Pirellula sp. SH-Sr6A: one gene and its partner. The protein of the gene in region 1 binds, or shares a complex with, the protein of each later gene. Links are inferred from orthologs where the notes say so. Each region holds a gene or a part of one and is shown on either strand. Other genes may lie near its edges.

What was found. Proteins that work in one complex are often made in the same cells at the same time.
Region 2: the proteins of carA (region 1) and carB are in contact, whole or in part, in a solved structure (PDB 1KEE), measured with the Escherichia coli proteins. The link is inferred for Pirellula sp. SH-Sr6A from one-to-one orthologs.

What each region holds. Positions count from the first base shown.
Region 1 is NZ_CP011272.1:387,986-394,843, reverse strand. Bases 2,633-5,439 are described here. They hold carA (glutamine-hydrolyzing carbamoyl-phosphate synthase small subunit), read left to right. Parts: upstream 2,633-3,354; coding sequence 3,355-4,524; downstream 4,525-5,439. Other genes in these bases: VN12_RS01230 (type IV pilus twitching motility protein PilT), read left to right, coding at 5,409-5,439; hisF (imidazole glycerol phosphate synthase subunit HisF), read left to right, coding at 4,534-5,313; VN12_RS01245 (ABC transporter permease), read right to left, coding at 2,633-3,100. Outside these bases: VN12_RS01255 (phosphoribosylanthranilate isomerase), read left to right, coding at 1-358; VN12_RS01250 (D-2-hydroxyacid dehydrogenase), read right to left, coding at 346-1,338; more of VN12_RS01245, read right to left, coding at 1,340-2,632; more of VN12_RS01230, read left to right, coding at 5,440-6,593; VN12_RS01225 (ATPase, T2SS/T4P/T4SS family), read left to right, coding at 6,723-6,858. UniProt on the Escherichia coli protein: Small subunit of the glutamine-dependent carbamoyl phosphate synthetase (CPSase).
Region 2 is NZ_CP011272.1:2,734,845-2,742,656, forward strand. The notes cover bases 2,613-6,373. They hold carB (carbamoyl-phosphate synthase large subunit), read left to right. Parts: upstream 2,613-2,927; coding sequence 2,928-6,173; downstream 6,174-6,373. Other genes in these bases: VN12_RS10735 (magnesium chelatase), read left to right, coding at 2,613-2,756; VN12_RS10745 (hypothetical protein), read left to right, coding at 6,176-6,373. Outside these bases: VN12_RS10730 (ATP-dependent helicase), read right to left, coding at 1-1,139; more of VN12_RS10735, read left to right, coding at 1,341-2,612; more of VN12_RS10745, read left to right, coding at 6,374-7,072; VN12_RS10750 (DUF1805 domain-containing protein), read left to right, coding at 7,079-7,411; VN12_RS10755 (cysteine hydrolase family protein), read left to right, coding at 7,606-7,812. UniProt on the Escherichia coli protein: Large subunit of the glutamine-dependent carbamoyl phosphate synthetase (CPSase).

The sequences.
Region 1 (6,858 bases):
GCTCGTGCAAGTGATCCATGTTACGGGACATGAGTCGATCGATGAGGCATGTCGCGTTGCCGAGTCAGGGGTCGATGCACTATTGCTCGACTCCGGCGATCAGCGTTTGCCCGTCAAACTGCTTGGGGGAACCGGTCGGACACACGACTGGTCGATCAGTCGGAGCATACGCGAACTGGTTGAAGTTCCGCTATTCCTTGCGGGGGGACTGAGTTCGGAAAACGTCGCACGAGCGATCGACGAAGTTCAACCTTTCGGGCTCGATGTCTGCTCGGGCCTTCGCAGCCATGGAAAGCTCGACGAATCCAAACTCACGTTGTTTATGTCGAAAGTCCGCAATGCGAGTCAGTCGGCTTGATGGCGCAGTGTATAGAGGACGCTGGGGTGCGGAAAGCCAAGGCGTTTGTCGACAATGTTGTAGAGATCTTGTCCAGCAAAGTAACGCTGAAGATTCTCACAGATCAGTCGCGTCGTGTCGTCCGTACGTGTTCCCGCTTGCGCTCCGACATGCGGAGTGATCAACACATTGTCGAATCCCCACAGAGGACTAGTCTCGGGCAAGGGTTCGACTTGCGTTACGTCCAATCCAGCCCCGGCGAGATGGCCATCCGCTAGTGCCTCGCACAGATCGGACTCTTTGACACATGCACCGCGAGCGACGTTCACCAAGTAAGACCCTTTTGGCATGGCGCGAAGGATCGTCTTGTCCACCACACCGCGCGTCGAAGCATTGAGGGGCAGGGTAAGGATGAGGATCTCCGACCAAGCCGCTAATTCCTCCAGTCGCGTATGCGGCCAAAGCTCTTCCAACGCTGCAGGCTTGCGGTCGGGGAAGAAATCGGTCGCTCGCATGGTTACTCGAAACGGAGCGAGTACGTCGACGAGCCGGCGACCATTTCCCCCCATTCCAACAATCCCTACTCGCTTTCCGTGAAGATCGTCGGTCGGTCTGCGAACGAATTCTTTGCGCTGCCACTGTCGATAGAAAATCGGAATCCCCCGAAGCAGCCCAAGAAGTAACGCCAAGGTTTGCTCGGCGACTTGATCGGCAAACAATCCTGAGGCGCTGCACACCACGATATCCGACTCGATAACCGAGGGAGCCAAGCAGTGATCCAGCCCGGCGGCAGAGGATTGAATGAAACGCAATTTTCCTTGCTCGACTACGCGGTCCCAATCTACCGGAACCTTGGCATGCCCCACAAAGATCTCGGCATCCATGATCCGCTCGGGAATCGTCTCCTGGGTCGCTTCAATAAATTCACAGTTCGGAGCAGCAGCTCGCATCCAATCCACATGATGGGGCTGCGTCGGGAAACAATAAACAAGCGATTTCACGTTACGCCAAATCTCGTTCTTCAAAAAGGAGGAGACCGAGCAAGGTGGCTCCGATTCCATAGATTGTCGTGTAAACAAACACGCTGGCGATCACCGACCAAGGCACTCCGACATCCGCATCGATCGCGGACTCCATCGAGAAGTGATTCAAGTTGGGGACGATTGCTGAAATCAACTGCGAAAAGAATTCGACCAACGGCAACCCACCTGCTGCGGATTCCATAATCACGGGAGTTAGGTGCCCGAGAACATAGATCGAGAAGCAAATCGCGAAATTGGCGACCATCGAGACGCGAGTCCCGATCGCGACCGAGATCGAGCCTAAAATGACGGCTTCCATGAATGCCAGAGCGAGACCTGGGATGGTTTGGAACATTTCCAAATGGCACTGCTGCCACATGGGGATATCCAATGAGTTCTCGCGAGCTTCCACAATCGGTTTGTAGGCCACCGCAAAGAGTTCGAAGGAGCCCATGACCAAGAACATGAACATCAAAATCCAGAACACACCTAGGATTTTTCCGATGATGAACGAACGTCGGTGAATCGGCTTGCTCAGAAGCGTTAACGCCGTGCGACCTTCAATTTCATCGCTAACTGACGTGCTCGCCGACCACACACCTTGGAAGATTGCGGCGATAAGAGCTAACGTGATTCCGCAGTCTTTCAACAGTTTGATATCTTCCCCGAATGTGTGAAACGGCAGGAATACAAACAGGAGAATCGCAAGCCCCACAATGGTGATCAAGATTTTGGGCAACGGCTGGGAAAGCTCGCTCTTCGCTGCCGAAAGGGCGATCGCAGCGATCTTCGGTGCAGCGGATTGCATCAGGAAAAAGAGCAACCCAAACACCGTCACAAAAGCGGCGACGAGCAAAATCGAGATGGCTTGAGGAACCGGTGGGTACGAAACGAGCGTAAACGTCACTTCCGCATCGTCGATTTCTTCGTTCTGAGCAAAAACTTCGGCACCGCCGACCATCGGAAGCGGGCTCTTATTCGGTCCCATCGATCGCTCCCAAACCTTAGGAGCATCGGCATCGATGTTCACGGCGGCAAAACGCAGTTGGTCGACTTCGGATGCGTCCGCGATCAGGATTCGTCGGTTGGATTCGATCTTCGTAAAGCCGAGCGTGGATGGATCGTATTGCACCTCCAGCTTTTGCAGCTTGCCACCCTCTGGTGACGTGGAACCAGGGAGGGTAAAGCTGAGTGTCCTTGTTGAGGGGGCAAACATTTGCGGAATACTGCTAGCGACGCTTCGAGGGTCATCCACCCAAGGAGTTGCAGCAAGGCCGATCGCTCCAACAGTCCCTAAAGTTACCAACATGGCGAAGCCGACCCCTTCAAACAAAAGGGCTCGCAGCTCGCCGAAGAACCTAGTCGAAGAGCAGAAGAGCAGCGCCCAAACCATCGAACCCAACATGGCAGTGAGGGCAACGCTTACCAAGAGCCATTCCTCGGTGGCGAACTCGCCCTTCACAAAGAAAGCTCGACGGAAGTCTCCTGAGTTGAGAAAGCCCCCAATTCCAATTCCGAGCAATACCGTCAGAGCGAGGGCCACCCAATGGAGCGTCCCACTCTTTCGAGCAGGCTCCAAACCGCGCGTCGGTACAATCAGGAGGAATGCGAGCGCCAAAAATAAGGAGAGCACGACCAAGCCCAAAAGAATGCCGACTCCGACAAACCAAAATGGCGTAAGCCATTTGGCCATCCAAAAGTCCGAAGCGGCAAACATCGGCGAAATGGTATCCAAGACCATAGGGACGACTTTCAAGAAGGGAAATAGACCCGTGCGAGTACGCTGCTCAGCATAACCAGGTTCGCAGAAACGCCAAGAGATTCTTCGATAACCCTTTCCATGCTTCGTTGCCCCTAGTGAAACCATCCGTTCTGCGATATCATTTTTGAAATTTTATTGAAAAGGGGTTGGGCGAAGGGATACGGGGCTCATTCCCTGCAAATTCGTTGGTCTGTACTAGGCCAATCAACTCGAAACTCGGGGGGATCCCAACGTTGTATCGCCAACAGAAACCTGGCTTCTTGGCATTGGAAGACGGTACCGTTTATGAGGGATTTTCCATTGGTGCCGAAGGGGAGCGGGATGGCGAAGTGGTCTTCAACACGTCCCTAACCGGATATCAAGAAATCTTGACCGACCCCTCCTATCGCGGTCAGATTGTCACCATGACCTACCCCATGATTGGGAATGTGGGAGTCAATCTGGAGGATCTCGAGTCGAGCCACCCTCGCATCGCAGGATTTGTCGTACGCGAAAATAGCCGCATCCATAGCAACTTCCGCGCAAATGGGTCGCTATCGGATTACTTGATCAAGCACAACATTGTCGCTATCTCGGGAATCGATACACGGGCCTTGGTGCGACGCATTCGAGATCGTGGCGCTCAAAAAGGGATCATCTCCACCATCGACTCCGATCGCGCATCGCTCGTTGAAAAAGCGAGAAAGAGTCCTGGTTTGATCGGACGCGATTTGGTTCGCGAGGTAATGCCAGGCTCTGCAAACGAATGGGGCAGTGTGTTGCACCCCTATTCTTCTCTGGGCGGGGAAACGCATACCGAAGGGAATCGAGTACCTCACGTTGTATGCCTAGATTTCGGCATGAAGTGGAACATTCCCAGGCACTTGGCCCATCGCGGAAACCGGGTCACGATTCTGCCGGGGACTTCTTCCGCCCAGGACGTTCTCAATCAGAATCCCGATGGCGTCTTTCTGAGCAACGGCCCGGGGGACCCCGAACCTCTTACCTACGCGATCGAGTCGATTCGCGAGTTGTTGGGGCAGAAACCTGTGTTCGGAATCTGTTTAGGGCATCAGCTTCTGTCCTTGGCGGCAGGTGCGAAGACATTCAAACTGAAGTTCGGGCACCGAGGAGCCAACCAACCGGTCTTGAATTGCTTGACGGGGCAGGTGGAAATCACTTCACAGAACCACGGATTTGCGGTCGAAGAAGCCTCTCTCCCTGAATGCTTGGAGGTGACGCATCGCAATCTCAACGACAATACGATCGCTGGGGTTCGGCACCGAAAGCACAATGCTTTCAGCGTCCAATACCACCCCGAGGCATCGGCAGGCCCTCACGACAGCAGCTATTTGTTCGATCAGTTTCAAAAGTCCCTTAACGCATCGATCGCAGGTGGGACCCCCACCGCGAGCACAAGGTAATCACGGCAGATGCTTGCGAAAAGAGTCATCCCCTGTCTCGACGTCCATGGCGGAAGGGTCGTCAAAGGGACCAATTTTCTCAATCTTCGCGATGCCGGAGATCCAGTCCAGATCGCCCAACGTTATGAGTCCGAAGGGGCTGATGAGCTTGTATTTCTCGATATCACCGCGAGCCACGAAGATCGCGGAATCATGCTCGATGTCGTGCGACGCACGGCCGAGCAAGTCTTCATGCCCCTCACGGTCGGAGGGGGGATTCGCACGGTTGACGACATTCGACAACTGCTTCAGGCAGGATGCGACAAAGTCAGTATCAACTCGACGGCCTGCAAGAATCCGGAGCTCGTTCGTCAAGCATCCGAGCGGTTCGGTGCTCAATGCATTGTCGTCAACATCGATCCCAAACGTGTTCTGCGCGATGGCAAGGAGTTTTGGGAGGTCCATATTCACGGCGGACGAACCCCGACCGGTCTCGAAGCCGTCGCGTGGGCGAAGGAAGTCGAACGCCTGGGGGCGGGCGAAATTGTCCTCACCAGCATGGACCGGGATGGAACCAAGGACGGATACGACCTGCCGATCACCGCGGCTGTGAGCGAGGCGGTCGATATTCCTGTTGTCGCGAGCGGTGGAGCCGGCCACCCAATCCATATGGTGGACGCCATCCGAATCGGAAGAGCGGACGCGGTTTTGGCTGCGAGTATCTTCCACTTCGGCGAGTTCACCATCGAGGAAACCAAGCGTCTGATGGCACAAAATGGAATTCCGGTGCGTCTAGGCTCCTCGCATTAGGGATTTGGATCGTTGTAGACTAGAATGGAGCGGAGGCACCGAGGCCCTTCTCGCGATTTCTAATTCTCTTCGTTTCCCCAAACTGCTCGAACCTTATGGCAACAGCTGAAGCCCGTCCGCAGACCAACAAGTCGACTCCTGCCGCCGACGAATTGGCAGCATCCCTTTTGCAGACCAAATCGGAGCTGGAGGTCGATAAACTCTTCAAAGCCTGCGTGAAATTGGAAGGTAGCGACTTACACCTCAAAGTCGGTACACCCCCGATCGTCCGGGTCAAAGGGGATTTGAAACCGCTCAACCGTCCTCCCATTGAAGTCGAGGAAATGGTCCGGCTTTTGATCCCGATGCTGGACGATCGAAACCGTCGCATTTTTGAAGAGGAGGGGGGCGCTGACTTCTCCTATACCGTCAATGTCGACGGCGAGAACTGGCGATTCCGGGTGAACATGTTGAAGCAGCTCGGCAGACCAGGTTTGGTCGCGCGGCGAATCAATAATTTCATTCCCAACTTCGAAGGATTGTTCCTTCCCCCTATCCTCGAAGAGCTCTGCAAATTCGACCAAGGAATGGTTTTGCTTGCCGGGGTTACGGGGTCGGGAAAAAGTACAACCATCGCTTCGATGTTGAACTGGATCAATCGCACCTACCGCAAACACATCTTGACCCTCGAAGATCCGATCGAGTTCGTGTACACGGAGGACAAGTGTCTGATCAACCAACGCGAAGTAGGTACCGATGTCAAGAATTTTGAAATCGCGATGAAACACGCGGTTCGGGAAGACCCGGACATCATCCTCGTCGGTGAAATGCGGGACCAAGAAACGTTTATGACGGCGATCCACGCAGCCGAAACCGGGCACTTGGTGTTTGGAACCATTCACGCGTCGACCGCCCCCTCGACCATCGGCCGTATTCTCGACTTGTTTCCAGAGGAATTGCACGGAGCCATTCGTAACGCCATGGCGTTCAACATGAAGGGGATCATCGCACAAAAGCTGCTTCGATCGATCCGTCAAGGCGTTAGCCGTGTACCCACCTGCGAAGTCATGACCTTTAGTCCCATGATCCGAAAACTGATCTTGGAAGGTAAAGATCAAAAGCTTTCCGATGCAATTCGAATCGGTGCAGAAGATGGGATGCAGGACTTCACCATGAGCCTCAAGCAACTTATCGACGACGGGTTGATCGATCGACCGACCGCGTTCGAAGTGGCTCCTAACCCGGATGCGCTCAAAATGGCTCTCAAGGGGATCAACGTTAGCCAGCCTGGTATCATTTAAGCCCGACGCAGCTTTGTGCGGCCGCATTCGAAACTGGATGCGGCCGAACTTATTCTTTTCCTCCACTACTCCTAACTCGGTGTCCCCCAATCTCCTCCCCGGGGACCCCTTCCCTAGAGCTTCCTTACTATGATTTTTGGCAAGAAAAAACCCAAGCCTGCTACCTCCGATCCAATGGCCGTGGCTGCTGGAGGTGAGATCACGTTGCCGGCATTGGAAATCAAGCAAATCGGGATCCCCAAAGACGAAGCTCAAGGGCTGTCGA
Region 2 (7,812 bases), 2.3 Mb from region 1 along the record:
CCACCAATGAGTTGGTAATTCAATTTGCATCGCAAGAGTGCTTGCTCCATGAGCCGCGACTGCGCGTTGGTTCGGTAGAGGACCGCGAAGTCTTTGGCTTTTGCGCCGTTCTCCAAAATTTCCATCGCAATATGCCGCGCGATATCGTCCGCCTCCTCGCGATCGCTGCGATAGGTACAAAAACGAACCGATGCACCCGATTCGCAAGTCGGCTTCAGCACTTTCGCTTTGCGCCGCGTGTTGCATGAGATCAAGCTATCTGCGACAGAGAGGATTTGGGGGGTGCTGCGGTAGTTGTGTTCCAATCGGACGGTACTCGACTGAGGATAATCCTTCTCGAAGCTCAAGATGTTCGAGATATCCGCTCCGCGCCAACTGTAAATCGATTGGTCTGGATCACCGGTGACATTCAGATTCGGGTGATCGATCGAGAGACCGCGAACGATCAAGTACTGAGCAAGGTTGGTGTCTTGGTATTCATCCACCAGGATGTAGCGATGTTTTGCGTCCAAGTCCGATCGGAGGTCGGGGTTGGAGCGAAGGATGTTGGCCGTGTGCATCAACAAATCGTCGAAGTCGACGGCGTTGAATTGGCGAAGGAGTTTTTGGTAGATGGGGTAGACTTTACTGATGATACGATCGTGGTCTCCGCGCACGGTTCCTTCGAAGATCTCAGGGGAGATCGCTTTGTTTTTCAATGCGCCGATGCGTCGCCCGATGTCCCCTTGGTTCAAGTGCGTGAGAGACACGTTCGCTTGTTCGATCGCTTTCTTGAGAGCATTTTTTGAGTCGTCGGTGTCGAAGATGGTAAAGTTCGGCGCGATGCCAACCATTTCGCCAAAGCGCCGTAGAAATCGCGCGCAGTAGCCGTGGAATGTTCCCATCCAGACCGGGCAATCATCGACCATACGGTCGAGGCGCGCTTTCATCTCGCGCGCCGCTTTGTTGGTGAAGGTCAATGCGAGGATTGAGTAGGGCGAGACACCTTGATCGAGCATGTATGCAATGCGATGCGTGACGACGCGTGTTTTGCCGCTCCCGGGGCCGGCCAGGGTCAAAAGCGGTCCTTCGATGTGCGTCACCGCCTGCCGTTGCGGTTCGTTCAGCGAGTCGATGATTTGGGAGGTCGTGAGGGCCATAAAGTTGCAATCCCTTACTCAATCTTGAGACGCGTCGGATGGATGGTGCCGGGACGCGTTCGACTGAAAAGCATCGCATCCGACTGCGAGACATTATCCGGCATTCCATCCAGGCGAGCCAGCCTTCTTGTCCGTGCGCTATAATCAGAGCGGTGGAAAATGATCTCAACCTGATACGCGACTCCTTCAACTGCGATTGCTATGGAAATCACATCTCTCCCGAAAAATCTTGCTGAGCTCCGCGCGAGCGGTTGGAAGAGCCGTAGCGTCAAGGAGGAGATACGCAGCAATTTTTTAATCATGCTTTCTTCCGGTGAACCTCTTTATCCTGGGATTGTCGGGTACGACGACACGGTGGTTCCGGAGCTCAACATCGCCTTGCTCGCAGGGCACGATTTGCTCTTTTTAGGGGAGAAAGGGCAGGCCAAGAGCCGGCTGATGCGAACCCTCGTGCGGTTTCTCGACGAATTCATTCCTTATATCGATTTGCCCAATTTGCCGCTTCACGAGGATCCCTACCATCCCATCACGGCGGCAGGGAAACGGGCCATAGAAACCTTGTCCGAGCACGAAGTTCCCATTGGTTGGTGGCATCGATCGGATCGGTACGTGGAGCGTTTGGCTCCTGGGACCAAGTTCGCGGATGTAATCGGCGAGATCGATCCTTCGAAATTGACCGGCGGGGTAAGCATGAGTTCGGAGGATGCGTTGTACTTTGGATTGATTCCGAGAATGCATCGCGGAATTTTCGCCATGAATGAGTTGCCGGAGCTCGACGATTTGGTCCAGGTCGGGTTGTTCAACATCCTCGAAGAGCGAGACGTTCAAATCCGAGGTTACCCGATTCGATTCGATCTCGATATTTTCATCCTTTTTTCTGCCAACCCCAGTACCTACAACCGGAGCGGAAAGGTGATTCCCCAGTTGAAGGATCGGATTGGGTCGATCATCCAGACCCACTATCCTGCCGAGCGGGAGCAGGGGATCGAGATCTTGAAGCAGGAGGCGGGGATCCCGCTCGATGGCGATTACCCCGTCCAAGTCCCCTATTTCATGATGGAGATCATCGAGGAAATCACGACACAGGCACGGAAATCGAAGTATGTCGATCAAGCTTCCGGGGTCTCGGCTCGTTTCTCGTTGGCGAATTACCGAACGATGATTGCATCCGCACGGCACCGAGCGGTGTTGCTCGGGGAAGCGCTCGCCGTCCCCCGCATCAGTGATTTGGGGCACCTTTACACCTCCGCTCTAGGGAAACTCGAAGTCGATTTGATGGGTTCCCATCAGATGAGCGAACGCAAGATTTTGGATGCTCTCATCGCCAGCGCCATCCGGACAGTGTTCGAGCAATACGTCGACCAACACGGCATGGAACCGATCGCCGAGATTTTCAATAAGGGGGTTCGCATCGAGGTGGGAGATCTACTACCCAGCGAACATTACGCGGAGCGGCTTAAGCATGTCCCACCCGTGTGGGAAGCCGCCTTTGAGGTAAATGCCTCCTCACACCCTGCCATACGGGCATCCTGTATCGAATTCGTCTTGGCCGGACTGTACAGCTTGGATCGCATCAGCCGGGCGAGCAAGCATGGCAAAGTGAGTTACGAAGTTTGAGAGCCGTCTTTAGGCTACCAAAGAACCGGGAGGCATGCTAAGTTCTGTGGGATTTTGGTCACCGCAGAACTTCGGACCGTTGGCAGAGTAGAACCGCGACAAAATGCTGGAGTTTTCTAGGCAGGTGGCCTCTTTTGAGCCATTTCCCCTTGAAAATTTTCAGGTTTTGCTGTGCCGAAACGGACTGACATCAAGAAAATCCTTCTCATCGGTTCCGGCCCTATCGTCATCGGGCAGGCGTGCGAATTCGATTACTCTGGCACACAGGCTTGCAAAGCCTTGCGCGAAGAGGGGTTCGAAGTCGTCCTCGTGAACAGCAATCCCGCCACGATCATGACCGATCCGGCGACGGCGGAGCGGACCTATATCGAGCCGTTGACTTGGGAAATCGTCGAAAAAGTCATCGAACGAGAGCGTCCCGACGCCATTCTCCCGACATTGGGAGGTCAAACGGCATTGAATATCGCCATGGATTTGGCCCGCGAGGGAGTACTCGAGAAGAACAACTGCGAAATGATCGGGGCCAACCCTGAGGTCATTCACAAGGCCGAGGCCCGCGATGCATTCAAATTGGCGATGGAAAAGATCGGCCAAGAAGTCTGCAAAGGTTCCGTGGTTCATTCGCTCGATGAAGCCCGCAAAGTGCTTCAAGAAGTGGGTCTCCCCTGCGTGGTACGCCCCAGTTTTACCATGGGGGGAAGCGGGTCGGCGATCGCTTACAACCGTGACGACTTCGAAGGCCTCGTCCAAAACGGCTTGACCCTTTCACCGATCACCGAAGTTCTCATCGAAGAGTCGATCATCGGTTGGAAAGAATATGAAATGGAAGTCATGCGCGATGTCGACGACAACGTTGTCATCATTTGTTCCATCGAGAACTTCGATCCCATGGGGGTCCACACCGGCGATTCGATCACCGTCGCGCCGGCTCAGACGTTGACCGATAAAGAGTACCAGCGGATGCGCGATGCCAGTCTCGCCATCATCCGCGAGATCGGCGTGGAGACAGGAGGGTCCAATATTCAGTTCGCCATCCATCCCACGAATGGGAGGATGATTGTCATTGAGATGAATCCTCGCGTCAGCCGTTCCAGCGCCCTGGCCAGCAAGGCAACGGGGTTCCCCATCGCGAAGATTGCAGCCAAGCTGGCTGTCGGCTTCCGATTGTGGGAGCTTCAAAACGACATCACCCGTAAGACGCAAGCTTGCTTCGAACCGACCATCGATTATGTCGTGACCAAGATACCTCGCTTTGCTTTTGAAAAGTTCCCCGAGGCCGACTCCACCCTGACCACGCAAATGAAGAGCGTTGGCGAGACGATGGCGATCGGGCGCACGTTCAAAGAGTCCTTCCAAAAAGCATTGCGAGGGCTCGAAGTGGGAGCGTTCGGATTTGGATCCGACAGCAAAGACCTTTGGTATACCGATCGACGACCAGACGACGAAGAGATCAATAACAAGCTTTCGAAACCCAATGCCGACCGCGTTTGGTATCTACGCTATGCCTTGCTCAGCGGAATGTCGATCGATGAAATCCATAACATCACCGCGATCGATAGATGGTTCTTGGACCAGCTCTCGGAGATTGTGGAGATGGAGAAGTATCTCCGTACGCTAGGGAGCGCCGGGGCCGTGGACCGCCCCACGCTAAGGCAGGCGAAACAAATGGGATTCTCCGATCGACAGCTTGCCCATATTCTCGGCAGCGACGAGATGGAGATTCGAGATTGGAGAAAATCGCAGGGGATCGTCGCCACCTTCAAATCGGTCGACACCTGTGCTGCGGAATTCGAGGCATACACCCCTTATTATTACAGCTCGTACGAAGAAGAAAACGAGGCACCGTCCAAGGGGGACAAGAAGCGCGTGATGATTCTCGGCGGTGGCCCCAATCGGATTGGTCAAGGGATCGAGTTCGATTACTGCTGCTGCCATGCCAGCTACGCCCTTCGCGAGTTGGGAATCGAGTCGATCATGGTCAACAGCAATCCCGAGACCGTGAGCACCGATTACGACACCAGCGATTTGCTCTTCTTTGAGCCTCTAACAACCGAAGATGTGCTCAACATCTATGACACGGTTCAACCCGACGGTGTCATCGTGCAGTTCGGTGGACAGACTCCGTTGAATTTAGCCAGGGCGCTCGCCGATGCAGGGGTTCCCATCGTGGGTACCAGTGTCGAGACTATCGAAGACGCAGAGGATCGCGAGAAGTTTCAAGCGTTGCTGCATGAGCTCAAACTCAAGCAGCCAGCGAACGGCATTGCGCGCACGATGCTGCAGGCGCGTTCAGAGGTTCAGAAGATCGGCTTCCCATGCTTGGTCCGCCCCAGCTTCGTGCTCGGTGGTCGTGCTATGGAGATTTGCTACGACTACTCGCAATTCGATCGATTCATTGCCGAAGCGTTTGTCGTTGCCCAGGGACAACCGGTCTTGATCGACCGATTCCTCGAGGATGCAACCGAGGTCGACGTGGACGCCGTCTCGGATGGCGAAGACGTCGTCATCATGGGAGTCATGGAGCACATCGAGGAGGCGGGTGTTCACTCCGGAGATTCCGCGTGCGTGATCCCACCCTTCTCGCTGAGCAAAGCGGTACTCGACGAAATCCGGCATGCGACCGTCGCCATGGCGAAGCGTTTGCGGGTCATCGGACTGATGAACGTCCAGTTTGCGATCAAGGAAGAAGAAGGACGCCCGGTTGTTTATGTATTAGAGGTCAATCCGCGAGCTAGTCGAACCGTTCCGTTTGTCGCCAAAGCGACAGGAACTCCGGTCGCCAACATCGCCGCCAAAGTGATGGTGGGTTGCAAACTGAAGGATTTGGGAATCACTTCCGAGCCCATTCCTCGCAGCGTTTCGGTCAAGGAATCGGTCTTCCCCTTCCGAAAGTTTGCTGGAGTCGACATCGTTTTAGGACCGGAGATGCGCAGCACCGGCGAAGTCATGGGGGTCAGCGACGATTTTGCTTTGGCCTTCAACAAGAGCCAAATCGCTGCCGGCGTTGTCCTTCCCAAATCGGGGAATGTTTTCCTAAGCATCTCCTCGCGACATCGGGCTGGCATTATTGATATGGCCCGCCAACTGCATGAGATGGGATACAAACTTTTGGCTACCTCCGGAACCGCAGCGGAGCTCCAGCGAGGCCACATTCCCGTTGTCCCGATCAAGAAGTTGGCGGAGGGTAATCCTAACCTCATCGATTACTTGAAGAATGGAGAGGTGTCCCTCATTCTCAATACCCCGAGCGGCAAAGGGGCGCGAACCGACGAAGGTCGCATCCGAGCCGCCGCGGTCCAGTTTGGAGTCCCCTGTATTACCACGGTGGCGGCAGGGCGGATTGCCATCGAAGCGATGTCCGTGATGCGTGAGAAGCCCATGACCGTCCTTTCGCTTCAAGAACGATTCTCTAGCTAGCGATGACTCACCTCCGATGGACACCGAACGCATCTGTCAGCGCGCTCCATGCAGCTGACTTTGCCGACCGCTTCCCCGATCAGTTCGTAGATCGTTCCGTCCTATCCGCCCTTCAACGCGAAGCGAATGAACTGAACCGACTCATCGAGGCAACTGCGGGTTCGCAAGCCCCCTCGCTTTGGTCCATCTTGATCTCGACAGCAGCCGATATCGAATCGAATCACGAGCTGGTTTCGGCCGTGTTGCGAAAAGCGGTTGGAGAATGCGGCCCCCACGTGGTGACATCGATGTCTGGCAAGGTCACCGAAATCGAAGCGGCCTTCAAACAATTGTTTCCCAAATTCTCCGATCAGATCCTGTTTCGAAGCAGGCCGTTGCAGGAGCATTGGCTTGGGTTTGGAAACGGGCTTCTCGCGCATGTGGGAAGATTGACCGAGAAGGAACTTTTGGCAGAGGAGGTACGCGTAGTTCCGGTGCAGCCTGTTGTTGGGGGGGCAGGTGTCGCTCACTCTCATGCGAACCTAGTTCGCATTGAGGCGATATTAACCAATCCGATGGCCGAGCTTCCCGAGACAGTTCGTTTGGCTTGGTTGATATCCCAGGTACAATTGGACCTGCCTCGGTTCAGCGACATGTTAGGGGCGGTTACTTTGGCAAAGATCGCCCCGCTCGCCATGCTGCCACCGGTGTTAGCGGCCTCGCAAGTTCTCGAACTGAGTCGATGTACCAGTGAGATGGCAGCCCTGGCCATTGAACATTGGCACATACCGATCCCTGCAGGAGCGGATGTGCACGATCAAGTCGCGCCGAGCCTCATGGATTGGTGGGAAACGTATCTTCAAACCCGACCTGCGTGGCATGTCGCCATGCAGGCGCTTTCAAAGATGCTGGGAGATTAAAAGATCATGTCCCTGACGAAGCTTGGTTATTCCCATCGGATTCTTGAGACACCGTACGGCCCTGTTTTGGGATGCAGTTATCGATGGCCGACCGGCCAATACTGCGCGATTCACACCGACCAAGGGATTCTGGGTTGCGGACTTTACGATTGCGAAGTCGCGACCAAGTTTTCGATGCCGGTCGCGATTGCGAGAGGGACACCCGACAAACCGCTTCGCGAGCCAGAGGACCTTTTAGAAGCGAAGGTCGCAGAGGTCAGCGAGGCCGCCATGCAGGCTGGGGTTGTACCAGGAATGACCGGGCTAGAAGCGATCGCAAAGCTTCTTCGCTTCTCGTAACGGGCCTCTTCGTAACAGTCCCCTTCTTAACGGGCTCCTTAGTTGGTTGGCTCCATAGTTAGGGCCCCCTCCATCGGCTTCGGGCCTTACTCAAGCCCGGTACGGGCTTTGGTTGTGGTAAAACGGTAGGAGATTCTCTCCCATGCCATGCCCCCCGAGTGGCGTTATCCTACGTAGGAAAGGTGTCATAGAAAATGAAGCGAGCATTGCTGGTCATCGATGTTCAGATGGAGTACTTCACCGGTGCGTTACCCATCACCCATCCCGCGGGGCATTTGTCGAAAATCCTCGAGGCCTTTGACGCGGCCCGCGAGGCGCAAATACCGATCGCCGTGATCCGGCACCACCAGCCGAACGCCGATTTTCCTATCTTTCGCAAGGGATCTGAGCAGTGGGAACTG